Regions from separate parts of the Pseudomonas artemisiae genome, predicted to be linked through region 1. Evidence: riboswitches for the same ligand, from Rfam matches in the RefSeq annotation. Region 1 holds a riboswitch; each other region holds the start of a gene.
The links. A riboswitch is a leader RNA that binds a small molecule or an ion and turns the genes downstream of it on or off. The one in region 1 is predicted to bind cobalamin.

Region 1 (10,377 bases):
TCGCCTTTTTTGGTAGGTATGCTTATCGCTTACCTGGGCGACCCCTTGGTGGACAGGCTGGAGCGGCTGAAACTCTCCCGCACGTTGTCGGTGGTGGTGGTGTTCGTGCTGTTCACGGTGATCGTGCTGGTGGCGCTGATTGTGGTCATCCCGATGCTGGCCAAACAACTGGTGCGTTTGTATGAGCTGACCCCGGCGTTCCTGGACTGGCTGCAAGAGGTGGCTCTGCCGTGGGTACAGGCTCGATTGGGGCTGGCCGAAGGCTTCTGGAAATTCGATAAAATCAAACAGGCCATCTCTGCCCACATGGGGCAAACCACGGATATCGTCGGTTTAGTGCTGGCCAGGGCTACTGCCTCGGGGCTGGCGCTTATCGGCTGGTTGGCCAACTTGGTCCTGATTCCGGTAGTGGGTTTCTACCTGCTGCGCGATTGGGACCTGATGATGGCCAAAATTCGTGGCCTGTTGCCTCGCCAGCGGGAGGCGCGGATCGTGGCCCTGGCTCAGGAATGCCACGAAGTGCTGGGTGCGTTCGTTCGCGGGCAATTGATGGTGATGCTGGCGCTGGGCGGTATTTATTCAGTGGGCTTGATGCTCACGGGGTTGGAATTGGGCTTGCTGGTAGGGGTGATCGCGGGCCTTGCGTCCATCGTGCCTTATATGGGCTTTATCACCGGCATCACCGCCGCCTTGGCAGCGGGGCTGTTTCAGTTTGGGCTCGATGGTTGGCACCTGGCGGCCATTGGTGCGGTGTTCGCCATTGGTCAGGCCTTGGAGGGTATGGTGCTCACGCCTCTGCTGGTAGGTGATCGCATTGGCTTGCACCCGGTGGCGGTAATCTTCGCCATTCTGGCCGGGGGTGAGCTGTTTGGCTTTACTGGCATCTTGTTGGCCTTGCCAGTGGCTGCGGTCATCATGGTGCTGATTCGTCATATGCATGTGCTGTATAAGCAGTCGGACCTCTATGACGGCGGCGAAGACCCTCAGCTTTAGGCCCTTTCGCGGCGGCGTGCCCCAGGCGCGCCGCGCATGGCGCTTGCAGCCTGCAGCCAAGCCGCTAGAATTTGCCCCCTTTGAGCTGAGGCGTAACCCCGGGCCGCATGAAAGAGCCGATCCAACTCCCGCTGGGTGTGCGCCTGCGCGATGACGCCACCTTCGTCAACTATTACCCTGGGGCCAATGCCGCGGCGCTGGGCTATGTCGAGCGGTTGTGCGATGCCGACGCGGGTTGGACCGAAAGCCTGATTTACCTCTGGGGCAAGCCCGGGGTAGGGCGCACGCACCTGATGCAAGCGGCCTGTTTGCGCATGGAGCAGCAAGGCCAGCCGGCGGTTTACCTGCCTCTTGCCGACCTGCTGGAACGGGGGGTAGGCATTCTGGACTACTTGGCCCAGTACGAACTGGTCTGCCTGGACGACCTGCAAGTGATTGCCGGCAAGCCTGAGTGGGAAGAGGCGTTGTTTCATTTGTTCAACCGCTTGCGGGACAGTGGCCGGCGTTTGCTGATCGCTGCCTCTCATTCCCCGCGGGAACTGCCTGTGAAGCTGGCAGACCTCAAATCGCGCCTTACCCTGGCCCTGGTGTTCCAAATGCGGCCGCTGTCAGACGAAGACAAGCTGCGTGCACTGCAATTAAGGGCATCACGCCGTGGCTTGCACCTGACCGATGAGGTGGGGCATTTCATCCTTACCCGTGGCAGCCGTAGCATGAGTGCGTTGTTCGACCTGCTGGAACGCCTTGACCAAGCCTCGTTACAAGCACAGCGCAAACTCACCATTCCCTTCCTCAAAGAAACCCTCGGCTGGTAGGCGGTCCATGGCCCTTTGGCCTTACCGCCGGCAGGGGTGGCCTTTTTTATTTCCTTAAACTAACGCCGCCAAGTATCTGGCGCGAAACAAATGCTCATTCTCGATAGTATTTCTGTATCGCCTAGGGTTTACAGGGAGTTCACTGGAATGGCGTCCGTTCGTAGAATAGTGCGGAAAATACAGATAGTTGCTCTGTCACTTTAGATTTATTTTTTAAAATCAATAGGTTACAAGGCGTCAAAAGGGCGCCAGTTTTCCCTTGGGTGAAAATCCCGCCTTAGATCGACGGCTCGGCAGCAGAAGTCACAAAATGTTCTATAAAATTTGCAAATAATACTGATAGCGGGCATATTCGCGCCTTCTTCCACTTTCTAGCCACGGTCGTGCCCATGCTCAAGCGCTTAGCACCCCTCGTGCCCCTTGCACTCGTTACCCTGCTGTTCGGCTGCGCAGCCCAATCTACTGTTTCGCAACAGCAGGTGGCCGCCCCCGTTACCGCCGAACGCGCCCCACTGGTTCAGCCTCATCCAATGGCCCGTAGCAACGTCGCGCTGTTCGATGAAGAAGACCTCACTGATAAAGACGACCTTCAAGCGTTCAGCCGCAATGGGCCCTACAAGCTGCCCTTGCTCGCCGACAGCATCTTGGAGCGGGGCAAGTCCCTGATCGGTACGCGTTACCAGTTCGGTGGTACTACCGAGAGCGGCTTCGACTGCACCGGCTTTATCAACTTCCTGTTCCGTGAAGAAGCCGGCATGACCTTGCCGCGTTCCAGCCGTGACATGATCAACGTCAAGGCCCCGTTGGTTGCCCGCAACAAGCTCAAACCCGGTGACGTGCTGTTCTTCGGAACCAGCGGCCGTCGTGGCCAGGTAAGCCACGCCGGCATCTACCTGGGCGGCGATCAGTTCATCCACTCCAGCAGCCGCCGCAGCGGTGGCGTGCGGGTCGATCGCCTGGGCGACACCTACTGGAGCAAAACCTACATCGAGGCCAAGCGCATGCTTGCCATGGCGCCTACATCGGAACTGGCCCGCAGGTAGTCACAAACCGACACGAAGGGTAGCGACGAGCGGTCACGCTTTCGCTACCCTTTTTTTTTGAAAACAGCGAGTTAAGCGCTACTCTTGAGCAGCAGTTGAACTCGGAACCCCTGCCCATGGCCTTCATCCGTTTGCACACGCTGGCACTGGCCCCCCTGGCCTTGCTGGCGGCATGCTCCAGCCCACCGCCGGCACCCGCGCCCGTGGCCCTGGTGGCGCCTCGGCCCATTATTCTCAACCCCGCGGATTACTCCACCGTCAAAGCTGACGACGTGTTGTTTCGGGCGATTGGCTTGGTTGGTACCCCATACCGATGGGGCGGTAACACGCCGGACTCTGGGTTCGATTGCAGCGGTTTGATCGGTTTTGTGTACAGAGACGCAGCCGGTATCGCCTTGCCACGCTCTACCCGAGAAATGATCAGCATGCGGGCGCCGAGCATCGACCGCGGCGCCTTGCGCTCAGGTGACTTGGTATTCTTCGCCACCCAGGGCCGTGGACAGGTGAGCCACGCAGGTATCTATGTGGGGGAGGGGCGCTTCGTGCATGCCCCCAGAACCGGGGGCACGGTGCGCCTGGATTACCTGAACAAGCCCTATTGGCAGAAGGCCTATCTAGATGCCAAGCGGGTGATACAGCCTGAGCGCCTGGCGCAAACCGCCATGAGCACTCAGTAGGCCAGCAGCGCGTCAGTCAGCTCGCGCCCCCCAAGCAGGGGCGGCGAACGGTCACAACCCTTACTGTTTGGTCACACGCCACACCTTGTTGCCCACGTCATCGGCCACCAGCAGCCCGCCTTTGTTATCTCCGATCACCCCCACCGGGCGGCCCTGGGCATCGCCCTTGTCATTGAGGAACCCAGTGAGCAGGTCCACCGGCTGGCCAGTGGGCATGCCATTGGCAAAGGGCACGAACAGCACTTTATAGCCACTGTGGGGCTTGCGGTTCCAAGAACCGTGCTGGCCAATAAAGGCCCCATGGTCGAAAGGCGCTGGCAACTGGTTGGCTTGAGCGAAGGTCAGGCCCAGCGAAGCGGTATGGGGACCTACCGCGTAATCCGGGGCGATCGCCTTTTGCACCATCTCTGGCTTGCCGGGCTGTACCCGAGCGTCTACGTGCTGGCCGTAATAGCTGTAAGGCCAGCCATAGAAGGCGCCGTCTTTGACCGAGGTGATGTAGTCGGGCACCAAGTCACTGCCGATTTCGTCACGTTCGTTGACGGCCGTCCACAGCTTGCCGGTCTGGGGTTCCCAGGCCATGCCGTTGGGGTTACGCAGCCCGGTGGCGAACAGCCGCTTGTTGCCGGTGGCGGCGTCTACTTCCCAAATGGCCGCGCGGCCTTCTTCCTGATCTAGGCCGTTTTCACCCACGTTGCTGTTGGAGCCCACGGTCACGTACAGCTTCTTGCCGTCCGCGCTGGCGATTACATTTTTGGTCCAGTGGTGGTTGAGGGTGCCGCCTGGCAGGTCGGTGACCACCTGGCCTTCGCCGCTCAGTTCAGTTGCCCCCGACTGGTACTTGAAACGCAAAAGCCGGTCGGTGTCAGCTACATAGAAGTCCTGGCCGACCAAGGCCATGCCGAAGGGTGAGTTCAAATGCTGGGCGAAGACTTCACGGGTTTCAGCCACGCCATCGCCGTCTTTGTCACGCAACAAGGTGATGCGGTTAGGGCTAGGCACACCGGCCCCGGCGCGGCCCATGACCTTCTCCATCACCCAGCCGCGAATACCCTTACTGTCATCTGGCTTGGGCGGGGAGTTAGTCTCGGCCACCAGCACGTCGCCATTGGGCAATACATAGAGCCAACGGGGGTGGTCCAGGCCTTCGGCAAAGGCGGCCACTTTAAGGCCCGGCGCGGCGGTGGGGTGGGCACCTGCGGGCCAGCCCACGGCGGGGGCAATATTGACCGTAGGCATTAGGGTTTTATTAGGCTCTGGCAGCTTGGGCGAAGGGCCGGTGCCGTCGGCCACCTGCAACTTGGAGCTTTCACCGCAGCCTGCCATGGTGGCGGCCAGCAATACGGTAAGGGCAATACGAGACATCTGCATAGGGCGCTCCTGGCGGCCGGATTATCTACCGTAGAGGTAGCGAGGCGGTGGAGGTTCAACATGTTTGATTGACGCTGTTAGGCCAACCCCTTACCCTTCGCCGATTGTTTCAGGTGCCCCGCGGCAAGCGCTGGTGGGGTGAAACAGGGAAGCCGGTACGCCACGCCGCGTTCAACGCGCCGCACGGCAAAGCCGGCGCTGCCCCCGCAACGGTAGATGAGTCAACGCTTGCGCACAGGCCACTGGGTTAACCGGGAAGGCGCGCCAGTGGGGCACCACGCCCGCTCATAAGCCCGGAGACCGGCCTGAAGCCCCTATGCACGGTGCGTTAATCGCCCCGTTAACCTATGGATCGCCGCGCGGGTGAGAGCGGCATCGACGCCGGCGCGCCAGCCTTGGTTGGCGCGGGTGCTTCGTCGATGCGCACGCGTGAGCGAGGAGAGCAGCGATGAACGACACCCCCCAGCGCGACGAGCGCCACCTGGCCCGCATGGCGCGCAAAAAAGCCGTAATCGATGCCCGCATTGCCGCCTCTGCCGACGAGCGCGGTGTATGGCTGGTGCTCACTGGCAATGGCAAGGGCAAAAGCAGCTCGGGGTTCGGCATGCTGGCCCGGGCCATGGGCCATAACCTGCGCTGTGCGGTGGTACAGTTCATTAAAGGCCGCCACACCACAGGCGAAGAGGCCTTCTTCCGCCGCTTCCCCGAGCAGGTCAGCTACCACGTGATGGGCGAAGGCTTTACCTGGGAAACCCAGGACCGTCAGCGTGATATCGCCGCTGCCCAGGCCGCCTGGGAGGTGACCAAGCGCGTACTGGAAGATCCTTCGGTTGATTTCGTGCTGCTCGATGAGCTGAACATCGCCCTCAAGCATGGCTACCTGGACCTCGCCCAGGTCATCGCCGACCTTAAGGCTCGCCCGCCCTTACAGCATGTGATCGTCACCGGCCGTGGCGCCAAGCCTGAAATGATCGAAGCCGCCGATACCGTCAGCGAGCTGGGCGCGGTCAAGCACGCCTTCGCCGCCGGCATTCGCGCGCAAAAAGGCATCGAGTGGTGAGTATGCCCCGCCGTTGCCCGGCCATGCTGATCGCGGCCCCCGCCTCCGGCCAAGGCAAAACCACCGTAACCGCGGCCTTGGCGCGCCTGCACCGCAACCGCGGGCGGCGTGTGCGGGTGTTCAAGTGTGGCCCGGATTTTCTCGACCCGATGATTCTGGAGCGGGCCAGCGGCGCGCCGGTGTACCAGCTGGACCTGTGGATGGTCGGCGCCGAGCATAGCCGTCGATTGTTGTGGGAAGCGGCTGAAACCGCGGACGTTATTTTGGTGGAAGGGGTGATGGGGCTGTTCGACGGTATTCCGTCCAGCGCAGACCTGGCTATCGCCCTGGGCTTGCCGGTGATGGCGGTGATTGATGGCACTGCCATGGCGCAGACCTTCGGCGCGCTGGCCCTGGGCTTGGCCCGTTATAACCTTGAATTGCCCTTCCTAGGGGTATTGGCCAACCGGGTAGGCAGCGAGCGCCATGGCCAACTGTTGCGCGACAGCCTGACCGAGGGCCTGCGCTGGTTCGGCGGTTTGCCCCGCGAGCAAGGTTTCACGCTACCTAGCCGCCACTTGGGGCTGGTGCAAGCCAGTGAGCTGGAAGACCTGGACCGGCGCCTGGACACGGCAGCCGATGCCCTGGCCGCCAGTTGTGACGACGCCCTGCCGCCACCGGTAACCTTTGCCCCGCCGGTGTCGATGCCGCTCCCAGCATTGCTCGATGGCGTGCGTATCGCGGTGGCCCACGACCAGGCCTTCGCCTTCCTGTACCGGGCCAATCTCGATGCGCTGCGGGAGATGGGGGCCGAACTGAGCTTCTTCTCGCCCCTGGCCGATACCCAGTTGCCGCTGTGCGATAGCCTGTACCTCCCCGGGGGCTATCCCGAGTTGCATCACCATCGCCTAGGCGCCAATACCCCGATGCTCGAAGCCATTCGTGCCCACCATCAGGCAGGCAAGCCGCTATTGGCCGAATGCGGCGGCATGCTGTACCTGATGGAGGGCCTCACCAACGTGGCGGGCGAGCGCGCGCCTATGCTGGGTGTGATGCCGGGAGAAGCTGCCTTGCAAAAACGCCTGGCCGCGTTGGCATTGCAGCAGGTGAACCTGCTCGGTGGTTGCCTGCGTGGGCATACCTATCACCACTCCCTGACCACTACCCCTTGGGCGCCCGTGGCCCGGGGGGAAAGCCCTAACGGTGGCCGTGGCGCCGAAGCGGTGTACCAGCGCGGGCGCCTTACGGCGTCGTATGTTCATTTTTACTTTCCTTCAGGCCCGGCCCTCGCCGCCGCCTTGCTGCGCCCCGAGGCGCGCCCATGACGAATCACGCTTACAGCCAAGCCGAGCGCAACGCGGTGTATCGCGCGATCGCCGAACGGCGCGACATGCGCCATTTCATCGAAGGGCAGGTGCCGCCGGAGGTGTTGCAGCGCCTGCTGGCGGCCGCTCACCAGGCGCCGAGCGTGGGCCTGATGCAGCCCTGGCGGTTCATTCGTATACGCCAGGCTCAATTGCGCAGTGCGATTCACCAGCTAGTGGAAGAGGAGCGAGTGCGCACGGCTCAGGCTTTGGGTGAGCGCTGCGATGACTTTATGGCCCTTAAGGTAGAAGGCATCAAAGACTGCGCCGAATTGCTGGTGGTAGCCCTGGGCGATGAGCGCGAACGCCACGTGTTCGGCCGCCGCACCCTGCCCGAGATGGACCTGGCGTCACTGGCTTGCGCGGTGCAGAACCTGTGGCTAGCCGCCCGTGCCGAGGGCTTGGGAATGGGCTGGGTATCGCTGTTTGATCCACAGCGCCTGGGCAAGCTGTTGAACATACCCGCCGGTGGCAAGGCAGTAGGCGTATTGTGCCTGGGCCCTGTGGCCAGCTTTTATGACCAGCCCATGCTGACCCTGGAAGGCTGGGCTCAAGCACGCCCCTTGCAAGCGTTGTTATTCGATGACAGCTGGGGGGTAACCTCATGAGCCTGGCCTTGGTTTGTGTGGCGGCGGTTGCATCAGACGCGCTGTTGGGCGAGCCGCGCCGGTGGCACCCGTTGGTGGGCTTCGGCCGGCTGGCCCAGCGGCTGGAGCAGCGCTTTAACTCTGCCGGCCATGGTTGGCGCAGCCACGGTGTCACCGCCTGGTTGCTGGCCGTGGTCCCGCCAGTGCTGGTGATTACGTTACTGTCCTGGCTGCCGCTGATTGGCGAGTTGGTAGAAATAGTGGCGCTGTATTGGGCACTGGGGCTGCGCAGCCTGGGTGAACATGTGTTGCCGGTGACCCAGGCGCTGCGGGCGGGCGACCTGCCCAAGGCCCGTGAGCGGGTAGGGCGCCTGGTCAGCCGCCACACCGCCGAACTCGACGCCGTTGGCGTGGCCAAGGCTGCTACGGAGTCAGCCCTTGAAAACGGCAGCGATGCGGTCTTTGCCGCCGTGTTCTGGTTTGCCGTGGGCGGTGTACCCGGCGTGGTGCTGTACCGCTTGGCCAATACCCTTGACGCCATGTGGGGCTATCGCAATGAGCGCTTCGAGCGCTTCGGCTGGGCCGCGGCTCGCATCGACGATCTGCTTAACCTGCTCCCCGCCCGATTGGTGGCATTGACCTACGCGGTGCTGGGTAAAACGCGCCTGGCCCTACGCTGCTGGTGGCACCAGGGCAAGCGCTGGGACAGCCCCAACGCAGGCCCAGTGATGGCGGCCGGCGCCGGTGCGCTGGGGGTGACGCTGGGCGGCCCGGCGATTTATCACGGCGAGCTGCATGAGCGGCCTGAACTGGGCGAAGGGCCGGCGCCTACCGCCGAGACGGTGGAGCGCGCTTGGGCCCTGGTGCAGCGCGGTGTGTGGCTGTGGTTGCTGATCATCTGCGTGGGAGCGCAATTCTATGCTTGAACACGGGGGGCGCCTGCGCGCCGCGGCCCAGGCCTTTGGCATTGAAGAAGCCGCCTGGGTAGACCTGTCCACCGGCATCGCGCCGTGGCCGTGGCCCATCCCTACCATTGCCGAGCGCGCGTGGGCCCGCCTGCCTGAAGCCGATGACGGTCTGGACACCGCGGCCTGTGACTACTATGGCGCCGAGCATGCTTTGCCCGTCGCTGGTTCCCAGGCCGCGATCCAGATGCTTCCGCGCTTGCGCCGGGTCGGCAAAGTGGGCGTGCTCAGCCCGTGCTACGCCGAACATGCCCATGCCTGGCGCCACGCCGGCCACTTGGTGCGCGAGTTGGCCGAAGATGACGTGGGCGAGTACTTGGGCGCCCTGGATGTGCTGGTGGTGGTCAACCCTAACAACCCCACGGGGCGGATGATTGACCGCGACTGCCTGCTGGCCTGGCACGCGCGGCTAGCGGAGCAGGGCGGCTGGCTGGTGGTGGACGAAGCCTTTATGGACATGACCCCGGCGCACAGCCTGGCCGCTGAAACCCACCGGTCGGGGCTGATCGTGTTGCGGTCATTCGGCAAGTTCTTTGGCTTGGCCGGCGTTCGCTTAGGTTTTGTTCTGGCCGAGGCCCGTTTGCTTTCAGCGCTGGCCGAGCATTTAGGGCCCTGGTCGGTCTCGGGCCCCACCCGCAGCTTGGGCGTGGCCTGCCTGCGTGACGAGCCCGGCCATCGGCGGCAGATCGAGCGCTGTGGCGCCGCGGCCGCTCGCCTGGGGACGGTGCTGCGCGAGCATGGCCTGGCACCCAGCGGTGGTTGCATGCTGTTTCAGTGGGTGTATACCCCGCACGCCGAAGCGCTGTACCTTCACCTGGCGCGAGAGGCGGTGCTGGTTCGGCTGTTCGCCGCTACCAGCAGCCTGAGGTTCGGGTTGCCTGCCGATAACGCTCAGTGGCAGCGCCTTGATGTTGCGTTGGCTGCGTTTTCGGGAGCCGCCTGATGCCTACCCTGATGGTGCAAGGCACCACCTCCGATGCCGGCAAAAGCACCCTGGTGACCGCGCTGTGCCGCTGGCTGCACCGGCAAGGCGTGACAGTCGCGCCTTTTAAGCCGCAGAACATGGCGCTAAACAGTGCGGTGACCGCCGAGGGCGGGGAAATCGGCCGCGCCCAAGCGGTGCAAGCCCAGGCCTGTGGCCTGGCCCCCCACACCGACATGAACCCGGTGCTGCTCAAACCCAACAGTGAAACCGGTGCCCAGGTGATCATTCACGGGAAAGCCGTAGGCAATATGAATGCCCTGCGCTATCACGGGTACAAGCCCACCGCCCTGCGCGCGGTGTTGGCGTCCCATGAGCGGCTGCGCGCCGCTTACCAGGTAGTGATGGTGGAAGGCGCCGGGTCGCCCGCGGAAATCAACCTGCGCGAAGGCGACATCGCCAACATGGGCTTTGCCGAGGCCGTGGGTTGCCCGGTGATCCTGGTGGCCGACATTAATCGCGGCGGGGTTTTCGCGCACTTGGTGGGCACCTTGGCCCTGCTGTCGCCCAGCGAACAGGCGCGGGTACAGGGGTTCGTGAT
Region 2 (10,377 bases), on a different contig from region 1:
AGCAACAGGGCGAACACGGGGGCGCCCACCAAGGCAGTGATCACCCCCACAGGCAGCACCTGGCCCTTGATCAGGGTGCGCGACAGCACATCGGCGGCCATCAGAAACAGCGCCCCAGCCACGGCGGCCAAGGGCACCAGCCGGGTATGCCGGGTACCTACCAGCAGGCGCAGCGCGTGAGGCACCACCAGGCCCACGAAACCGATGGAACCTACCAGCGACACCAACACGGCGGTGACCAGCGCCGCGCAGCCGATCAGCACGATGCGTACCTGCCGCACTGGTACCCCCAGGGCGGCCGCCGAGTCGGCGCCAAAGGTAAAGGCGTCCAGCGCGCGCCTGTGCCACGCACAAACGGCCAGGGCCAACAGGGCCGCTGGCACCGCCAAGGCCACCGAGGGCCAACGTACGCCGCCCAGGTTGCCCAGCAGCCAGAACAAAATTCCGCGGGCCTGTTCGGCGTTGGCCGAGCGGGCAATCAAGAAGGCGGTAAGGGCGTTGAACAGCTGGGAGCTGGCCACCCCGGCAAGGATGATCAACCCGCTGCCACCGCTTAGCCGCGAAGCCCTGGCCAGCAGCGCCACCAAAGAGAACGCAGCCACGCTGCCCAGAAACGCCCCGGCGGGGAGCGAGAGCAAGCCGCCGCCAAAACCAATCAACGATACCAGCACCGCGCCGGTAGAGGCGCCGGCGGAAATGCCCAGTAGGTAGGGGTCGGCCAAAGCGTTGCGCAGCAAGGCTTGAAGGATCAGCCCGCACAGCGCCAGGCCCGCGCCACAAGCCCCCGCCACCAGCGCACGGGGCAGGCGGTAGTTCCAGACCACGCCTACGTCGATAGGGTCTACCGGGAAGGCCGCGCCCCCTAACTCATTGGCCAGCACCTTGAGTACCACCGTAGGTTCGATGGCGGTTTCCCCTATGGCAATGGCGGCCAATACAGCCACGGCCAGCAGCAACACCGCCAGTAGCGCCCCTCGAACCATCATGGCGCGTAACGCTGGCTGGCATCGGCCAGTTGCTCGATGCCCGTGATCAACCGGGTGCTGGCTTGCAGGGCATCGGCTTCGATGATCAGGATACGGTCACGCTTAACCGCGTCCATGTTGCGGGTCACCGGGTCGCTTTTAAGAAACGCGAGCTTTTTCTCGTAGTCGTCGGCGGGGAAGCGCCGGCGGTCCATCCGTGCGATGACGATAAACCCAGGGTTGGCCTTGGCCAGGGTTTCCCAGCCCACCGTGGGCCACTCTTCGGTGGACTCCACCACGTTGTGAATGCCTAAGGTGCTGAGCATGTAGTCCGCCACGCCCTGGCGGCCAGCCACGAAGGGCTCGGTGGCAAGGTTGGCGCTGGAGAACCAGATCACCGCCGACAAGCCCTTGCCGCTGGCCGGCTTGGCTTTAGCCTGTGCCGCGGCCAGCCGGGCCTGGTAGTTCTGCACCAGCGCCGCGCCGCGGTCCTGCACGTCGAAAATGTGCGCCAGCTGTTCGATGCTTTTGTACAGGCTGTCGATGGAAAACGCCTGCAGGCGGGTGCCGTCGGCGCCGACCAGGTTGTTCTTGCCCTCACAGTCGGAAGGGAAGATATAGGTAGGTACGCGCACGTCTTCGAACTGCTCACGGGTGCCGACCGCGCCTTGAGGGCCTACCATCCATTCGAACTGTACGGTCACCAGTTGCGGCCGCTTGGCGATCACCGCTTCGAAACTCGGCTCATTGTCCGCCAGCCGCTCTATGCCTGCATTGAGCGCCTGATACTGTGGCAACACCGGGTTGAACCAGAGCGAAGTCGCCGTTACGCGGTCACCCAAACCCAAGGCATAGAGCATCTCGGTACCGGCCTGGCCGATGGTCACCGTACGCGCTGGCGCCTGGGCAAAGGTGAGGGCTTTGCCGCAGTTCTCCAGGGTCAAGGGGTACTGGGTAGGGGCGGCCGAGGCCAGGGTGGGCAGGCCCAAGGCGAGGGCCAGGGTCAATAGGCGAGGTAAGGTCAAGTGCGCGTTCTCCAGCGTCGGGCAGGCCAGGCGCGGCGCGGAAAGCACACCCCTAGCGGCCAGCCGGGCGGCATTCGAGCCCCGGCGCCAGGGCGCAATGGGCCTGGCCGAAAAGATGCCCTTCCCGGGCACCCCGCCGGTCAGTGGTGAAACCTTGGCCGGCAGGTCTCCTGACTGGCGCGTCTGCGCTTGTGTCCACCTTCCCGGGTTCACCCAGTGGCATCACGGACACAAGCTCGGCGCCTACAGTTGCGGGGGCAGTTCCGTTTCGGGCCGTGGCCCGCTGGATTCCCTTTTAATACTTCTGGTAACCGGCGCGGGGATAGTAAAGCAATCCAGGGAATTGGCAAATCCAGCCGCTAGTTGCGCATTAATTCTCTGACCCTCGCAGCCAGCGCATCGATCGCAAACGGCTTGGTCAATACATGCATCCCCGGCTCCAGCTGGCCGTCGCCGATGGCGGCGCTTTCAGCGTAGCCGGTAATGAACAAGGTGCTCAAGCCTGGCCGCGCTTCACGGGCGGCGTCGGCCATTTGCCGGCCGTTCATGCCGCCGGGCAAGCCCACGTCGGTGATCAACAGGTCAATGCGGGTGTCCGATCGCAGTATCCTGAGGCCCGCCGCGCTGTCCGCCGCTTCGATCAGGGTATAGCCCAGGTCGCTGAGCACGTCGGTCAACAGCATGCGCACCGTGGGTTCGTCGTCCACCACCAGGATGGTCTCGCCTACTGCAGCAGGGGTGGCGGCGGCGGCGGCGGCCACACGTTCGCTAGGCAGCGTCGGGCCCTGGTAGCGCGGCAGGTAAATACAGATGGTGGTGCCTACCCCCAGGGTAGAAGACAGGCGTACCTGCCCGCCGGATTGCTTGGCGAACCCGTAGATCATCGATAGGCCAAGGCCGGTGCCCTGGCCGATGGGTTTGGTGGTGAAGAAGGGGTCAAAGGCTTTGGCCATTACGTCTGGGGGCATGCCCGCGCCGGTATCGGTAACGCTTAAGGTCAGGTAGTCACCCTCGGGGATGTCCAGCGCCGCGGTGTCCTCGGCGTCAAGCCAGCGGTTGGCGGTTTCAATCACAATGCGCCCCCCTCCGAGCATGGCATCGCGGGAGTTGATGCACAGGTTGAGCAGCGCGTTTTCCAGCTGGCTAGTGTCCACCAGGGCAGACCACAGGTCATCGGCCTTCAAGGGCATCACGGCAATGCTCGGGCCCACGGTGCGCTGGATCAGCTCGATCATCCCGTCCACCAGGGCGTTCACATCCGTTGGGCGAGGGTCAAGGGTTTGTCGGCGCGAGAACGCCAGCAAGCGGTGGGTGAGGGCAGCGGCGCGCTTGGCCGCGCCTTGTGCGGTAACCAGGTATTTGTCTACGTCGGTCAGGCGGCCTTGGGCGATGCGCATGGCCATCATTTCCAGCGCGCCGGACATCCCCGCCAACAAGTTGTTGAAGTCATGGGCCAAGCCGCCGGTAAGTTGCCCGACCGCCTCCATCTTCTGCGACTGGCGCAGTTTTTCTTCGGCCTGCATCAGCTCGGCGGTGCGCGCCATCACCCGTTGCTCCAGGGTTTCGTTGAGCGCGCGCAGGGCTGCGGTGGCGCGGTCGCGCTGGGCTTCTACCGAGCGGCGTTCCTCTACATCGATAAGCACCCCGGGGAAGCTCAGTGGCGTGCCGTCTGGCCCGTGGTCCACGCGGCCATGGGCCTCGATCCAATAATAGCGGCCATCGGCGCGGCGAACCCGGTACTGATGGGCATAGGCACCACCACGGGCGACTGCTTCATTTATCGCCCGGATCAACCCCTCACGGTCCTCGGGGTGCACGGTGGCGATCACCTCTTCCAGGCTCAGCCCTTTAAGGCCCAAGCCTGGCGCCAGGCCGAAGGCGCGGGCAAAGGCTTCGTCCACGGTGAAGCTGTCGTTAGGCAGGTCCCAATGCCAGGTGCCGAAGATCGCACCCGCCGCCAGGGCCAACTGCACCCGTTCAACGTTCTCCCGCGCCAGGGCTTCGCTTTCCCGTAGCCGTTCTTGGGCATTGCGCCGGCCAGTAACGTCGTTGAACAGAATGGCGATCTGCCGTTCCTCGGGTTCACCTACCCGTACCGCGCGCACGTCGAACCAGCGGTCAAAGGCTTGCGCGTAACTTTCGAAGGTTGCCGGTATGCCGGTTTTGGCTACCCGGCCATAGGTTTCGAACCAGAAGCGCTCAAGGTCTGGGGCGAACTCGGTGACCCACTTGCCGCGAAGGTCCACCCCGGCCTGGCGTTCGAACGCGGGGTTGGCTTCCAGAAATCGATAATCCACGGGTTGATCGTTGGCGTCGAATTTCACCTGCACAATGGCAAAGGCCGCTTCGATGGTGTCCAAAATGGTACGGAAGCGTTCCTCACTGCGGCGCAGGGCTTCTTCGGTGCTGCGCATGCGGGTCAGGTCCAGCATGGCGCCGATCATCCGCACCGCCTCGCCTTCGGCGTTGCGGGTCACATGGCCACGGTCCAGCACTTCGGCATAGGTGCCGTTGGCGCGGCGGAAGCGGTACTCGCCTGTCCAGGCATTGTCAGCACCGTCGATCACCTCATGGATAGAGCTGTAGATACGTGCTCGGTCGTCAGGGTGGATATGGTCGATCCACCAGTTCCCGGTGGTTTCCGGGGTCGGCAGCACATGCCCATAAGCCTGTTCCAGGGTGTCGTTCCACAGCACATGGTTGGCTGCCAGGTTCCAGTCCCAGATGGCATCATTGGTGGCCTTTACCGCAAGCCGGTAGCGGGTCTGAGCTTCTTCGATCGCCCGGCCGCTCAGGTGTTCGTTGGTGCGGTCGCGCAGGATTTTCACAAAGCCCAGGTGGGTTTTGTTGTCCCCATACAAGGGCATCATTTCACCGGAGGCCCAGAACCGTTGGCCATCCTTGCGTAGGTGCCAGCGTTCGTCCGAAGTACGGCCGTGCTCCAAGGCATGGTTCATCTCATACTCGGGGCGGCCTTCGGCGCGATCCTGGGGTGTAAAGAACTGCCCTGCGTTCTGGCCACGCATTTCATCCTGGGTCCAGCCCATCACGTGGTGAGCGCCGGAGTTCCAGTCAGTGATTACCCCCTGACGGTCGGTAAGCACCATGGCGAAATCCACCGCGCTCTCAAAGATGGCCTGCTGTCGCGCCTCGCTACTGGCCAGCGCAACCTGGCTCGCCTGAAGCTGGGCGGCCAGGTCTGGCGTGCCGCTGCCGTGCGCTGGGTGCGAGGCAGCACTGTGCGCCACGCCCGCGTCGGCCAGGGCCTGGCGCAAACGTGTGACTTCGGCCTCTAGGGCCTGCCGGGTAAAACCACTGAACGTGTCAGTCACCTGTACACCCTTGCCTGTGCATTAACTTTCCTCACGCCCAAGCGTGGACTTATCTCGAGCGCTACATCGGTCAGCGGCCTGAAACTAATAAAGCCCACCCCAACTGACATCGGCTTAAAAAAAAACGCGACTTTACGCTAAAGCTTGGGGTGGCTGTGAGTGCTCCCTGGCCCTGTTACGCCCAGCGGCAAGGGCGTACAGTGGCGCAAACGTTTGCTAGGCACGCGCATGCCCATGTGATAGGTGGTAAAACCGCTCTAAATCAAGGTTTTTGGCTTATATAACCGTTCGGCGCGCCACACCGGGCCCTATCCTATAGGGCCAAACACCAGAAAAAGGTTGAATACTCACAAGGAATGTTATTTAAATAACAAAAATAAAGACGCACCGGTGCCTGCCGGGCGTGAACAAGGTAAAGACATTCATGAACAAGATCGCGGTCATCGGCAGCAACATGGTGGATTTGATCACCTATATCGACCGGATGCCCGGCCAGGGCGAAACCCTGGAGGCACCTGACTTTGCCCTAGGCTGCGGGGGCAAAGGTGCCAACCAAGCGGTGGCCGCCGCCAAGCTGGGTGCTACGGTGGTGATGCTGACCAAGGTGGGTGACGACATGTTCGCCGACAACACCCTGGCCAACTTCCAGCGTCATGGCATTGACTCGCGCTTCGTTAGTCGGGTACCGGGTGTCTCCAGCGGAGTAGCGCCGATTTTCGTGCAGCCTGACTCCCACAACAGCATCCTGATCGTCAAAGGCGCCAACGCGCATTTGGCGCCGGCGGACATTGACGCCGCCGAAGCGGCACTGCGCGAATGCAAGCTGATTGTATTGCAGTTGGAAATCGACCTGGCCACCGTGTACTACGCCATCGAATTCGCCAAGCGCCACGGCATTGCCGTGCTGCTCAACCCCGCGCCTGCGGTAGCAGGGCTGAGCCGTGAGCACTTGACCCAGCTGGACTTTTTTGTGCCCAACGAAAGCGAACTGGCGTTGATTACCGGCAAGCCTGTAAAGGGTGCCGAATCCGCCGCGGTAGCTGCCCGCCAGCTGGTAGCGCAGGGCGTTCGCCATATGATCGTGACTCTGGGTGAGAACGGCGCGCTTTATGTGGGCGAGCAGGGTGAATTCCATGTGCCGGGCTTGAGCGTGGCGGCCCAGGACACTACGGGCGCGGGCGATGCCTTTATCGGTTGCTTTGCACACCACTGGAGCCAGAACGGCGATATGCGCAACGCCATGACCCAAGCCGTTGCCTATTCCGCTTGCTCGGTCACCGGCCGCGGTACCCAAAGCTCCTACCCGGACGCCGCGCAATTCGCCCACTTTCTCGCCACCCGTTAAACCGCGCTACCTGCCTCGGCTTTGCCCGAGGCGGGGCCTGCCTGTTCACCCTGGAGAACAACAATGACAAAGCCCGCGCTCCAACAGACCCCGGACGGTTTTTACCTCAACCGTACGCCCTGGTTCGCCTTCCTGCTGCTGTGCAGCATTTTCGCGCTCTGGGCGGCTGCCGCCAGCATGAACGATGTGCTGATCGCCCACTTCAAGAAGGCCTTTTTGCTCAGTGACTTCCAGACCGCCTTCGTGCAGTCGGCGTTTTACCTGGGGTATTTCTTCGTGGCCATTCCGGCGGCCTTGGTGGTGCGGCGTTTCAGCTACAAGACCACCATCCTGGTAGGCCTGCTGCTCTACATGTTCGGCTGCATGCTGTTCTTCCCGGCAGCCTCCGCCGCCAAGTATGAAATGTTCCTGATTGCGCTGTTCGTGATCGCGGCAGGGTTGGCGTTCCTGGAAACCGCCTGCAATACCTACTCCACCCTGATGGGGCCACGGGAAACCGGTACCCGCCGCCTGAACATCTCTCAGACGTTTCACCCTTTCGGCGCGATGACTGGCGTGTACGTGGGTAGCTTCGTGATGTTCAAGGACACCGATGCCACCCATGAACAACTGACCCAGATGAGCGCCGCGGATGCCGCGGTGCAACAGCTGCAGATGATCCAGTCCACCCTGCTGCCGTACAAGTGGATGATCGCAGTGCTGATTCTGGTGTTCGTGCTGGTTGCCATCACCCGCTTTCCGGCGTGCAAAGGCAATGCCCAGGCCAACGTTAAAACCGCCGGTATCGGTGAGAGCCTTGGCCGCCTATGGCGCAACCCGCGCTTTACCTTCGGGGTGCTGGCGCAGTTCCTGTATGTAGGTGCCCAGGTGGGTGTATGGAGCTTCACCATTCGCCTGGCCATGCAAATGGGCGGGATGAACGAGCGCAGCGCGTCCTGGTTCTTACTCACTACCTTCGCGGCCTATTTCGTGGGCAAGATGGTCGCCAACCTGCTAATGCGCAAGATGCAGCCGGCCAAGGTGCTGGCGCTCTACGGCGTACTGGCGATCGTGCTGCTGGCTTATACTATTTTGGTACCGAACATCAGCGCGGTGTATGCCGCGGTGGGCGTAAGCATCTTCCTGGGCCCGTGCTGGCCGACCATCTACGGCCTGACCATCGAGGGGCTGGGGGAGGACACCGGGGTAGGGGGCTCATTGCTGGTGATGAGCATCGTCGGTGGTGGGGTGATTCCGATCTTCCAAGGGCTGCTGTCCGACGCCACCCATGGCAATATGCAGGTCGCCTATAGCGTGCCGCTGCTGTGCTTCGTGGTGATCGTGGCCTACGCCGTGAGCTGCCTGCGTCATAGCCGTCGCCATCCCGTATCCGCCAACGTGGTAACCGCCTCATGAAGCCCACTACTTTCACACTGTGCGCCGAGCAATTCGCCGGCGCGGAGCACTTGCTGCTCGAATCCGCGGACTTTCGCGTGCTGGCCTGGACCTACCCCAGTGGGGTCAAGGCCCTGGCCTTGGAAAACGCCCGTGGGCGTGTGGTGGTGCTGCCGTATCAAGGCCAGATGGTCTGGTCGGCGGTGTTCGACGGCTGCGACCTGACCATGCGCAGCCTGTTCGACCAGCCACGGCCAACGCCTTCCATTCTGGGCACCTACGGCTGCTTTATGTTCCATGCAGGCCTGCTGCGCAATGGCTGCCCCACGCCGGAGGATGACCACCCGCTGCACGGCGAGATGCCCTGCGCGCCCATGGACAGCGCCTGGCTGGAAGTCGGCGAGGACCAAGCCGGTGCCTATCTGCGCCTGGGCGGTACGTTCGAGTACGTGCAAGGCTTCGGCGACCGCTACCGCGCCGAGCCTTCGGTCACACTGCATGCCGGTTCTGCCCTGTTCGATATTCAGATGCAGGTGGTCAACCTGGCAGGCAAGCCTATGGACTTGATGTACATGGCCCACATGAACCATGCCTATGTTCCAGGCGCGCGGTTTGTCGAACCCCTGGGGCGGGCCGTGACTCGGGTACGCAACAGCGTGCCGGCTCACGTGAAGCCCACGCCGGAATGGGCTGCCTATATGGCAGAGCTGAGCGCAGCGCCTGAGCGGCTGACCACGCTGGATGCGCCGGCGATGTATGACCCGGAGATTGTGTGCTTCTTCGAAAGCGTGACTGCCGATGCCGCTGGCGAGGCGCACTTCCTGTTGGAGCACCCGGCAGGGAGTGCCTTCTATACCCGTTATCGCCCGGATCAGTTTTCCCACGGCGCGCGTTGGATCTTGAACAACGCCGACCACGCGGTGGCGGCCTTTGTGCTGCCGGCAACCTGTGAGCCGGAGGGCTACCTGGTGGAGAAAGCCAAGGGCAACCTCAGGCAGTTGGCCCCGGGCGCCCGGGCGGCCTTCAGCGTGACCACTGGCTACCTGACCGCCGAGGAGCGAGAAGGGCTGGTGGCCGAGCTAAAGGCTTGAGCGCTGCTGCGCTTTAATTTAGCTCAGCAAGCAGCGGCGGGGCGCAGGGAGGTTCAGGTCACCACCCGTGCGCCTTGACCTTCGATCAGCGCCCGGTAGGCCTTGGGTAGCTTTTTGTCGGACACCACCACCTCGAACTGTTCCAGGGTGGCGAAGTGCGCGGTACGCACAGCGTCGAATTTGCTGTGGTCGGCCAACAGCATGCGGTGCTGGGCCTGGCGCAGCACCTTCTGCTTGACCTCCACCTCATTGAGGTTGAAGCAGGTCACCCCATAGGTGTGGCTCACCCCCGCCGCGGACACGAAGGCCCAGGTCAGGCGCAGGCTGTCGAGCACGCTGGCTTCATCCCGATGTTCGAACACCTGGTTCTTGCGGTGGAAGGTACCCCCGCACAACACCAAGGTGCAGTTGGGTTTTTGCTGAAGCTTGAGTAGCAGGTTCAGCGAGTTGCACACGGCGGTGAACTCAAGCTCGTCGGGTATGAAATCCACTACAAAGGGCACGGTGGTGCCGCAGTCGAAGAACACCGTGTCTCCCGGTTTGATGAAGCTCGCCGCCAGCTTGCCGATTCGGCGTTTTTCTTCCACATGCCGAGTGCCTTGCTCGCTGACTTTATAGTCCGCTGCCTCGTTGGGGTCGAACGCCAGGGTGATGTGGCCGCCCAACAAATGAAAGCGTTCCGGGTAGCGGTTCAGGTCTCGGCGCAGGGTCATCTCCGACACATCCAGCAGCGCTGCCATCTCCCGCAGGTGGATGGCTTTCTGCTCCTGAAGGGCTTGCTGAATCACTTTGATGCGTTCTGCGCGTTTACTGTCCACGGGTACTTCCAAGCCTCAGGTTGTGTTGTAAATTTACCATTAATTGGTACTCTATTAACATTCCGGCGTTGCGTACAGCGTTGACCACTTTTCTCGATTCTTTCATCAGGACCTTACACCATGACGTCTCTCGAACCTTCGGCACTGGCTAAGTATATCGACCATACCCTGTTGGCCGCTGACGCGACCCGTTCTCAGATCGCCGCCCTGTGCAGCGAAGCCCAAACCCATGGGTTTTATTCGGTGTGCGTCAACTCTGGCCAGGTGCCTTATGCCGCCGAACTGCTGGCCGGGCAGGCGGTCAAGGTCTGCGCGGTGGTGGGCTTTCCCCTCGGCGCGGGGCTGGCTGAGAGCAAGGCGTTCGAGGCAACCCAGGCCATCGCCGCGGGCGCTGGTGAAATTGACATGGTGCTGAACATCGGTGCGT
Region 3 (10,377 bases), on a different contig from region 1:
TAGCCGTTGCAGCCGAGCACCACGCCCACGATGTTCTTACCGATGTCGTGTACGTCGCCCTTTACGGTAGCCATCAGGATCTTGCCCTTGGCCTCGGGCTTGTCGCCTTTTTCCGCTTCGATGAACGGAATCAGGTGCGCCACGGCCTGCTTCATGACCCGAGCGGATTTGACCACCTGGGGCAGGAACATCTTGCCCGCGCCGAACAGGTCACCGACCACGTTCATCCCAGCCATCAGCGGGCCTTCGATCACCTCGATGGGGCGCTTGAAGCCCTGCCGGGACAGTTCGGTATCCTCCACGATGTAGGTCGTGATCCCCTTGACCAAGGCGTGCTCCAGCCGCTTGTTCACGTCCCAGCCGCGCCACTCCTCGGTTTCGGCTTCCTTGGTGCTGCCATCGCCCCGGTACTGGTCAGCGATGGCCAGCAGCGCCTCGGTGCCTTCGGGGGTGCGGTTGAGCACCACATCCTCGACCCGGTCACGCAGGGCGGCGGGGATTTCGTCATAGATCTCCAGTTGACCGGCGTTGACGATACCCATGGTCAAACCATTGCGAATGGCGTGCAACAGAAACACCGAATGGATCGCCTCGCGTACCGGGTTATTGCCGCGGAACGAGAAAGAGACGTTGGACACGCCGCCGGAGGTCAGCGCATAGGGCAGGTTGTCGCGAATCCAGCCGCAGGCGTTGATGAAGTCCACCGCATAGTTGTTGTGTTCTTCGATACCGGTGGCCACGGCAAAGATGTTGGGGTCGAAGATGATGTCTTCCGGTGGAAAGCCGACCTGGTTCACCAGGATATCGTAGGAGCGGGCGCAGATACTCACCTTGCGTTGCTCGGTATCGGCCTGGCCGTCTTCGTCGAAGGCCATTACCACCACGGCCGCGCCGTAGCGTTTGCATAGGCGGGCATGATGAATAAAGGCCTCCACGCCTTCTTTCATGCTGATGGAGTTGACGATGCCCTTGCCCTGGATGCACTTAAGGCCTGCTTCGATGACCTCCCACTTGGACGAATCGATCATGATGGGCACGCGGGAGATGTCCGGCTCGCCAGCGATCAGGTTCAAGAAGGTCACCATGGCCTTCTTGGAGTCGAGCATGCCCTCGTCCATGTTGATATCGATGACCTGGGCCCCGGCTTCCACCTGCTGCAGCGCCACCTCCAGGGCTTCGGTGTAATTCTCTTCGCGGATCAGCCTGGCGAAACGGGCCGAGCCTGTGATGTTGGTACGCTCGCCCACGTTGACGAACAGCGACTGGCGGTCGATGGTGAAGGGCTCAAGGCCAGATAACCGGCAGGCACGAGGAATGTCTGGAATGGCGCGGGGCGCGTGGCGGGCCACGGCGTGGGCAATGGCGGCAATATGCGCCGGGGTAGTGCCGCAGCAACCCCCTACAATGTTAAGAAAGCCGCTTTGCGCGAAGTCCTCGACGGTTTCAGCCATTTGCTCGGGGGTTTCATCGTACTCGCCGAAGGCATTAGGCAAGCCTGCGTTAGGGTGCGCCGATACATAGGTACCTGCTTTGGTGGCCAGCTCTTCCAGGTAGGGGCGCAACTCCTTGGCGCCCAGGGCGCAGTTCAAACCCACCGAAATAGGGTTGGCGTGGCGCACCGAGTTCCAGAACGCCTCGGTGGTTTGCCCGGAGAGCGTACGGCCGGAGGCGTCGGTAATGGTGCCGGAGATCATGATCGGCAATTCAAAGCCCAGTTCGTCGAACACGTCCTGCACCGCGAAGATCGCCGCCTTGGCGTTCAAGGTATCGAAGATGGTTTCGATCAGGATCAGGTCAGCGCCACCTTCGATCAAGCCACGGGTGGCTTCGGTGTAGTTATCCACCAGTTCGTCGAAGGTTACATTGCGGTAGCCGGGGTTGTTGACGTCTGGCGACAACGAACAGGTGCGGCTGGTCGGGCCCAATACCCCGGCAACGAAGCGAGGTTTATGTGGGGTTTGCTGCGTTTTGGCATCGGCTACCTGGCGCGCTACTTTTGCCCCTTGCACGTTGAGCTCGTACACCAGCGCTTCCATGCCATAGTCGGCCTGGGACACTTGAGTGGCATTGAAGGTGTTGGTTTCCAGAATGTCCGCGCCAGCGTCCAAGTAAGCCGCTTCGATTTGGGCGATCACGTCCGGGCGTGACAGCAATAGCAGGTCGTTATTGCCCTTTACATCACTGGGCCAATCGGCAAAGCGCTCGCCTCGATAATCGCTTTCCTCCAGCCGATAGCTCTGGATCATGGTGCCCATGCCACCGTCGAGGATCAGGATGCGTGATTTCAACGCGTCTTGCAGGGCAGTGAGGCGGGCTTGGCGATCATTCATGGAAGGTGGGCTCTGGCGCGTGCGGTAAAGCCGAAGATGATAGCAAAGCTAAGGCGGGTTACGACGGGGCAGGAATGAACATGAACTCTATTCATGTTGAGGCGATCATTGTGTTGCTATAAAGCCGGGCAAGTACGTTCTGTTGCAACAACCAGGATGAGAGAGGGTCGCATGTACGAGGTCGCGCCTGACACGCGTGGTAAAGTTTTGCGGCAAAGGTAATGCAGATGTTGATTTCGATTCAGGCGCTTCGGGCTATCGCGGCATGGTTGGTAGTCTTTCATCACTTTATGCAGGTGTTCTTTGATTTCAAAGGGGGCGGAGCGCTGGGCCACCTGTTTTCAGCCAAGGGGTCAGTAGGCGTGGACATTTTCTTTGTCATCAGCGGCTTGGTGATTTACCTCTCCACCTATGACAAACCCCTTCAGGCCAAGGAATTCCTGCTCAATCGAGCCATTCGTATCATTCCAGCGTATTGGTTCTACACCCTGGCCATGGGGCTTATGCTGTGGACTGTCGGGCGTTATATGCCCCATGGGGTAGTGAACTGGCCAACCTTCATTTTATCGCTGCTGTTCATACCGGCAGAAAACCCTGGCGGTTATGGCTTGTACCCTACGCTCAACGTAGGCTGGACACTGAACTACGAAATGTTCTTCTACTTGGTGTTCTCCCTGGCCTTCGTCGTGCCAAAGGCATGGCGAGCGTTGAGTGTTGCTGTCGCGCTGCTTGCCGCCAGTCAGGTGCTTAGCCACCTGGGCTGGTCGTCTCGTTTTTATGCCAACAACATCATGTATGAATTCCTGCTAGGCATGGTGTTGGGCGTGGCTTGGCGCCGCGGCTGGATACGCAACGGCCTATGGCTGCCCTTGGCCTTGGTCGGCGCCTGCGCGTTGATGATTTATCACCTGGAGCCGAGCAATCGCCTGCTCAACTGGGGCCTGCCCAGTGCCGGCATCGTGGCCAGCTGCCTGGCGTTGGAATCCCGCTTTGCCCACAACCGCGTGCTCAAGGCCCTGGGGGACTGTTCCTATTCGGTATACCTGGTGCACCTGCTGGTACTGTACGCGGGCTGGTTCATCACAACGCGGTTTGGCATCAATGCCTATGCGGTGTTCGGCCTGTTCTGCGTACCCACCATTCTCGGGCTGTCATGGTTGAGCTACCAGTGGATTGAAAAGCGCCTCTATTACCGAATGAAGGGCTGGCTGATGGAGCCGCGCGTGAAACCTGCTCATGCTATAACCCGACAAAATTACTAGGACTTTCTCCAGCGCTCGCTTTGCCGTAAACTGCGGGCCAGTCTGTGAGGAATGTACATGAGCGCCATAACGATTACCGACGCGGCTCAAGAATACCTGGGCGACCTGCTGAGCAAGCAGAACACTCCCGGTATCGGCATCCGTGTATTCATCACCCAGCCGGGTACCCAGTACGCTGAAACCTGTATTGCCTACTGCAAGCCCGGTGAAGAAAAGCCCGATGACAGCCCGCTGGGCCTTAAGCGCTTTACGGCCTGGATCGATGCGGTCAGCGAGCCCTTCCTGGATGCCGCGGTAGTGGATTACGCCACTGACCGCATGGGCGGCCAGTTGACCATCAAGGCACCCAACGCCAAGGTGCCTATGGTCAATGAAGACAGCCCCATTAATGAGCGCATCAATTATTACCTGCAAACCGAGATCAACCCCGGCTTGGCTAGCCACGGTGGCCAGGTCACCCTGATCGAAGTGGTCGAAGACGGTGTAGCCGTGTTGCAGTTCGGTGGCGGCTGCCAAGGCTGCGGCCAGGCGGACGTGACGCTCAGAGAAGGTATCGAGCGCACGTTGCTTGAGCGCATTCCTGAGCTCAAGGGCGTGCGCGATGTAACCGACCACACTGTGAAAGAAAACGCCTACTACTGAGTAAGCCGTGAACCGAGGCCGCGCTTAGTCGCGGCCTTGGCTATGGCCATGCTTGCCTAAGCTGGCCGGTAAAGGTGTGCACGCCCGGCGCGGTACAGCGCAGACTCGTCGAACACCTCATTGCCCAGCACGCGGCCCACGATAATCAGTGCCGTACGCCGGAAGCCCTTTTTCGTGACCAAGGCTTCGATCGTGGCCAGGGTGCCTAAGGCCCAGTCCTGCTCCGGCCAGCTGGCTTTGTAAATCACTGCCACGGGGCAGCCCGCGCCGTAACTGGGCATCAGCGTTTCGACAATTGCTGGCAAATGGCTTACGCCCAGGTGAATGGCCAGAGTGGCGCCGTGGCGGGCCAAGTCAGCTAACGCCTCCCCAGGGGGCATGGGCGAATGGGCGCCGTAGCGAGTGAGGATCAGGGTTTGGGACACCCCAGGCAGGGTCAGCTCACTGCCCAACAACGCCGCGCAGGCCGCCACGGCTGTGACGCCTGGTACGATTTCATAAGGAATGTTCAGTGCCCGCAGGCAGCGGATCTGTTCGCCGATAGCGCCGTACAGGCTGGGGTCGCCCGAATGCACCCGTGCAACGTCCTGGCCGCGCCCATGGGCTTGGGCGATTTCTTCGAGGATTGCATCCAGGTCTAACTCAGCGCTATTGATCACGCGCTCGGCGGTATGCTGGTGCAAAACCGCTTCTGGTACCAGGGAGCCGGCGTAGATAATCACGGGGCAGCGCTGTATCAGCCGCTGGCCCTTTACCGTGATGAGATCCGGGTCACCGGGGCCTGCGCCGATGAAATAGACAGTCATTGCATATACCTTGGGTCAAGCCTGTTCAGCTGGGAATGGGGACGCCAGGGCAACCGTGGCGTAGGCGTTCTGTAAGCGTGCCACCACCAGCCGGGGTGCGCCGCCGTACAACTGGTGGCAATGGTTCAGGGCTGCGCTTTCGGCAATCCCATAACAGCCGGTGTGGCGCCAACTAACGACCGAGCGATGGCTCAGCTGGGCCTCGAAGCACGCCAGGGCCGGCGCGCCATAGCCTACCAGAGGGAAACCCAACGCCTGTGCCACGGCCAACAGCCCAGGCTCCTGGGTGCGCCGCTCGAAAGTGGCAAGGCCTTGCAGGTCCTCAAGCTGTGCGCCAATCAGCAGCAAGGCCTTATGCAACACTGCCCATACCTGTGCTTGCGGGCAGCCCTGGCGGCAGCCGAAACCGGCCACCAGGGGTTGGAGCGCATTCATGGCCGTTCAGGCGCCGGGGCTGCGGCGAAATAGCCAGGCACTGGCCAGGCCCAGGGCCAACCAGAAGGCCACGTTGATCCCTTGGGCAGCCCAGCGGAACTGCTGCGCCAGGGCTTGCGGTGCCAGGCTTTCATGCTGAGGTGGCTGGGGGGCGCCTATCAGGTGGGGAAGCACTAGCAGGGCCAGCCCCGTTACTTTTAGCGCCCAGCCCCTGGCAAACACCAATAGCGCCAAGGCCGCAGCGGTCGAGGCCGCGGTGCCGATCCACCACAATTGCCGGCTGCCCAGGTCAGCGGCCGCCGTGCCGGGCAACTCTGGCGGCAGGCCTAGAGTCGGCGCCAAGATAAACACGGTGTAGCCCGCCAGGCCCCAGAGCAAACCCTCAGGGGTACGGCCTGGGGCACGCAGTGTATAGAGCCCGGCCAACATCAAGCCAAAACCTACCGCAACCACCAGGTTACCCCCGGTGGTGGAGGCTAGTCGCTGCCAACCGTCTTCAGGCTCCCAGGCTGGCGCTTGGGCGCCAGGTTCATGGTCATGGGGCGCGGCCGCGGCGGTCTCGAAGGTCTCGGCCTTGAGAATCAGCGGCGTGAGCCACAGGCTTTGCAGCAGGGAGAGGAGCAGGGCGGCGAGCAGGCCGGCAAAGCCTGCCGTACGCAGGATACGAGCGATCATGGCAGGCACCTCAGTGGCAAGGGAAAGCGGCGCTGTGGCGGGTGTCATGGGCGGCGTTATGCACTGCGGGGATATGGGAGAAACCGGCGAAATACACCAGGCTTGCGCCCAATACGGTGGCTACACAGGCGGCTATGGCACGCTCGGCCAAACTGGCGGTGGCGGGAATGGACGACGGGCGGGCGGTGGTAACAGTAGGCATGGCGCTTCCCTCAGGTAATTAGCGGGCAGGCGCGCCGAACCCTTGCCTGATTTGGCAAGGCCGGACAGCCCGCCCACCGCGGGTGTGTCTAGAAAGGTCGACCGGGCCGGTCTCCGGGCTCGCGAGGGGCTGGCGCGAGTGCGTGGCACTCACGCTGCCTGAACGCTCCCCCTTCCCATGCCAGGGCACAGTGGTTTGGAAGCGCGCTCGCTTACCGTTGCGGGGGCAGCACCGGACTCACCTTGCGGCACACCGGTTTCCCGTTTCACCCTGTGAAGGGCACCCGAACGAAGGGCGTAAGCAAAGCACGAGCAGGGCAATCGGTCAATTCGAGTAGGCGCGAAAGGAGGAGGGGAAAGCGGGCAGGCGGCGTTTCAGGGCCCGCGCCTGCTAGAACAGGCACCGGTCACCGTCAGCTAGATATGCAGCGCATGCCCCAAGGCTCGCATCGCCGCCTCCTGGACCGCTTCCCCCAGGGTGGGATGGGCGTGGATGGTGCCGGCGATATCCTCTAGGCGCGCGCCCAGCTCCAGGGACTGGCTAAAGGCCGCCGCCAACTCCGAGACCCCAGGGCCTACTGCCTGCCAGCCGAGGATCAAATGATCATCTGCCCGCGCCACCACCCGCACGAACCCACTGGTGTCGCCCAGGCTCATGGCGCGCCCGTTGGCAGCGAAGGGGAAGCTCGCCACCAGGGGGGCGGCCCCGGCCTGTTCCGGTAGCTTACCGACCACGACGATCTCAGGATCGGTGTAGCACACCGCGGCAATGGCCGCGGGCATAAAGCTACGGGTATACCCGGCAATGATCTCAGCCACCATTTCGCCCTGGGCCATGGCGCGGTGGGCCAACATAGGCTCACCGGCCAGGTCGCCGATGGCCCAAACGTTGGTCATGCTGGTGTGGCAACGGGCATCCACCTGTACCGCCCGGCCAGCCATGGCCAGGTCCAGGCATTCGAGGTTAAAGCCCTGGGTGCAAGGCGTTCTGCCTACCGCCACCAGTACACTGTCAACGCTCAGCTCGACCGGGTCGCCGCCTTGGGTAGGCCGTGCAATCAGTCGTTTGGCCTGGGCATCGAAGCCTTCCACGGCATGGCCGGGCAGGGCGTGAATACCTAACGCAGCCAAACGCTCTATCACCGGGCGGGTCAGTTCAGCGTCGTAGGCCGGCAACAGCCGCGGCTGGGCCTCGATCACGCTCACCTGTACCCCCAGCTTGCGGTAGGCGATACCCAACTCCAGGCCAATATAGCCACCCCCCACAACGGCCATGCGCTTAGGCAAATGGGTAGGCGACAGGGCTAGGGTGGAATCCATGACTGCGCCGCCAACGGGTAGGTTCGGCAACTCCACGCTATTCGAACCGGTGGCCAGCAGCAGGTGTTGGCAGTGGATACGCGTATCGCCTACCTCTACGGTTTTGCCATCCACGAGGCGGCCCAGGCCATGGATCACCTGCACCTTGTACTTTTTCAGCAGCGCCGCTACGCCAGTGGTCAAGCGGTCTACCAGGGTGTCCTTCCAGCCTACGGCCTGGGCCAGGTCCAGGGTAGGCTGGCCCGCGCTTACGCCAAAAGGCGTGGGTTCGCTCGCCTGATGGAAGCGCTCGGCCACATGGATCAGCGCTTTGGAGGGGATACAGCCTACATTCAGGCAGGTGCCACCGAGGGCCGAGGCTTCCACCAGCACCGTTGGAATGCCCAGCTGGCCGGCACGGATGGCAGCTACATAACCGCCGGGGCCGCCACCGAGCACCAACAGCCGGGTTTGCAATGTGTGCATGGACGGGCCTTATTCAATGAAAAGGGTGGCAGGTTGTTCGAGCAGTAGCCGTACCGCCTGGATAAACCGCGCGGCATCCATGCCATCGACTACTCGGTGATCGAAAGAGCTGGACAGGTTCATCATCTTGCGTATTACCACGTGGCCGTCGACTGCCATGGGGCGCTCAACCATGCGGTTGATGCCAACGATGGCCACTTCAGGCAGGTTCAGCACCGGTGTGGACACAATACCGCCCAGCGCGCCGAGGCTGGTTAAGGTGATGGTCGAACCCGAGAGGATTTCCCGCTCTGCTTTGCCATGGCGCGCAGCCTCGGCGATGCGGGAAATTTCACGCGCGCTGTCCCACAGGTTCTGGCTGTGCGCGTTACGCAGCACGGGCACCAACAGGCCTTGGTCACCCTGGGTAGCGATGCCCACATGCACGGCGCCGTGACGCTCGATCACCTGGCGTTCGTCGTCGTAGCGAGCGTTGAGTTGTGGGAAATCCCGCAGGGCCACCACCAAAGCGCGTACCAGTAGAGGCAGCAAGGTCAGCCGGCCTCGGGATTCACCCCAACGGCCGTTGAGCTGTTGGCGCAGTGCCTCCAGGGCGGTGACGTCGATTTCTTCCACGTAACTGAAGTGAGCCGCGCGGCGCACGGCCTCTTGCATCCGCTCGGCGATCTTGCGCCGCAAGCCGATCACCGATACTTCTTGAATATCACCCGCGGGGGTGGCGGCGCGCGTGGCGCTTGGGCCCTGGCGCCAGGCGTCCAGGTCAGCGTGAACGATACGGCCTGCCGGGCCGCTGCCTTGTAGCTGGGCCAGATCGATGCCTTCATCCCAAGCACGCTTGCGCACCGCTGGCGAGGCCAAGGGGCGCTCGCCTGGGGCGGGCGCGCGGGCGCCCATGGCAGGGCATGCAGGCGTGGCGGCAGCGGTGGGGCTCTTCGTGGGTTCTGGTGCCGGCTTGCTCAGTGCTGCGAAGGCTGGCAGGGCAGGTTCGTGTTCAGCACCGGGCTTGAGGTTGCCGGTACCTTCGACTTCCAGGCGAATCAGTTCGCTGCCCACCGCCATGGTTTGCCCTGGCGTGGCCCCCAGGGCGAGCACGCGGCCAGTGACTGGGCTGGGAATTTCCACCGTGGCCTTGTCGGTCATCACATCGGCCAACACCTGGTCTTCGATAACGGTGTCGCCGACCTTTACGAACCATTCCACCAGCTCTACCTGAGCGATACCTTCGCCAATGTCCGGCATCCTGATCACATGCTGGCCCATCAACGCACCTCCATGACACGTTTCAAGGCCGCTCCAACCCGGTCTGGCCCTGGAAAGTAAGCCCATTCCTGGGCATGGGGGTAGGGGGTGTCCCAACCGGCCACACGCTCAATGGGCGCTTCAAGCCAGTAGAAGCAATGTTCCTGCACCAAGGCCAGCAGCTCGGCGCCCAGCCCGCAGGTTTGCGTGGCCTCGTGGACGATCACGCAGCGGCGGGTCTTCTTCACCGATTCCACCAGGGTGTCCAGGTCTAGCGGCCATAGGCTGCGCAGGTCGATCACCTCAGCGTCTACGCCGGCTTCCTCGGCCGCGGTTACTGCTACGTGCACCGTGGTGCCGTAGGTGATCACGGTTACGTCCTTGCCAGGGCGTACGATGGCTGCGCTGTCGAGGGGTACGCTGTAGTAGCCCTCTGGCACTTGGGCTGCGGCATGGCCGGCCCAGGCCGTCACCGGTCGGTCGTGATGACCATCGAAGGGGCCGTTATAGAGGCGCTTGGGCTCAAGGAAGATCACCGGATCGTCGCATTCGATGGCGGCGATCAGCAGCCCCTTGGCGTCATAGGGGGTCGAAGGCATCAGGGTGCGTAGGCCGCATACCTGGGTGAAGATAGCCTCCGGGCTCTGGCTGTGGGTTTGCCCACCGTAAATGCCGCCGCCGCAAGGCATGCGCACGGTGATCGGCGCGGTGAAATCCCCAGCGGAGCGAAAACGCAGGCGGGCAGCTTCAGAGGTCAGTTGGTCGTAGGCCGGGTACACGTAATCAGCGAACTGAATCTCGGCCACCGGGCGCAGGCCATAGGCCCCCATACCCACGGCTACGCCCACGATTCCGCTTTCGGAAATAGGCGTGTCGAATACCCGGCTGTTGCCGTATTTGGCTTGCAGCCCTTCGGTGCAGCGGAACACACCGCCAAAGTACCCCACGTCTTGGCCGAAGGTGACCACGGTCGGGTGTCGATCGAGCATTACGTCCAGGGCT

Region 2: linked by a shared signal. The riboswitch ahead of ACWKV4_RS06435 (ABC transporter substrate-binding protein) and the one ahead of cobO (cob(I)yrinic acid a,c-diamide adenosyltransferase) in region 1 are both predicted to bind cobalamin.
Region 3: linked by a shared signal. The riboswitch ahead of ACWKV4_RS07520 (CbtB domain-containing protein) and the one ahead of cobO (cob(I)yrinic acid a,c-diamide adenosyltransferase) in region 1 are both predicted to bind cobalamin.

Annotation. Positions count from the first base shown of each region.
Region 1 is NZ_JBSKHS010000009.1:100,415-110,791, forward strand. Features, by position in the region: gene ACWKV4_RS12520 (AI-2E family transporter) at 1-993, shown strand, start outside; gene hda (DnaA regulatory inactivator Hda) at 1,101-1,808, shown strand; gene ACWKV4_RS12530 (C40 family peptidase) at 2,198-2,851, shown strand; gene ACWKV4_RS12535 (C40 family peptidase) at 2,968-3,528, shown strand; gene ACWKV4_RS12540 (PQQ-dependent sugar dehydrogenase) at 3,589-4,899, opposite strand; cobalamin riboswitch at 4,994-5,222, shown strand; gene cobO (cob(I)yrinic acid a,c-diamide adenosyltransferase) at 5,348-5,959, shown strand; gene ACWKV4_RS12550 (cobyrinic acid a,c-diamide synthase CobB) at 5,956-7,263, shown strand; gene bluB (5,6-dimethylbenzimidazole synthase) at 7,260-7,910, shown strand; gene cbiB (adenosylcobinamide-phosphate synthase CbiB) at 7,907-8,815, shown strand; gene cobD (threonine-phosphate decarboxylase CobD) at 8,808-9,797, shown strand; gene ACWKV4_RS12570 (cobyric acid synthase) at 9,797-10,377, shown strand, end outside.
Region 2 is NZ_JBSKHS010000004.1:58,426-68,802, forward strand. Features, by position in the region: gene ACWKV4_RS06430 (FecCD family ABC transporter permease) at 1-986, opposite strand, end outside; gene ACWKV4_RS06435 (ABC transporter substrate-binding protein) at 983-1,990, opposite strand; cobalamin riboswitch at 2,134-2,321, opposite strand; gene ACWKV4_RS06440 (PAS domain-containing hybrid sensor histidine kinase/response regulator) at 2,350-5,187, opposite strand; gene rbsK (ribokinase) at 5,747-6,667, shown strand; gene fucP (L-fucose:H+ symporter permease) at 6,731-8,062, shown strand; gene ACWKV4_RS06455 (aldose 1-epimerase family protein) at 8,059-9,132, shown strand; gene deoR (DNA-binding transcriptional repressor DeoR) at 9,186-9,950, opposite strand; gene deoC (deoxyribose-phosphate aldolase) at 10,071-10,377, shown strand, end outside.
Region 3 is NZ_JBSKHS010000004.1:291,778-302,154, reverse strand. Features, by position in the region: gene metH (methionine synthase) at 1-2,330, opposite strand, end outside; gene ACWKV4_RS07545 (acyltransferase family protein) at 2,558-3,592, shown strand; gene nfuA (Fe-S biogenesis protein NfuA) at 3,650-4,234, shown strand; gene cobM (precorrin-4 C(11)-methyltransferase) at 4,291-5,040, opposite strand; gene ACWKV4_RS07530 (cobalamin biosynthesis protein) at 5,056-5,475, opposite strand; gene ACWKV4_RS07525 (CbtA family protein) at 5,482-6,150, opposite strand; gene ACWKV4_RS07520 (CbtB domain-containing protein) at 6,161-6,352, opposite strand; cobalamin riboswitch at 6,440-6,654, opposite strand; gene lpdA (dihydrolipoyl dehydrogenase) at 6,769-8,136, opposite strand; gene ACWKV4_RS07510 (dihydrolipoamide acetyltransferase family protein) at 8,146-9,396, opposite strand; gene ACWKV4_RS07505 (alpha-ketoacid dehydrogenase subunit beta) at 9,396-10,377, opposite strand, start outside.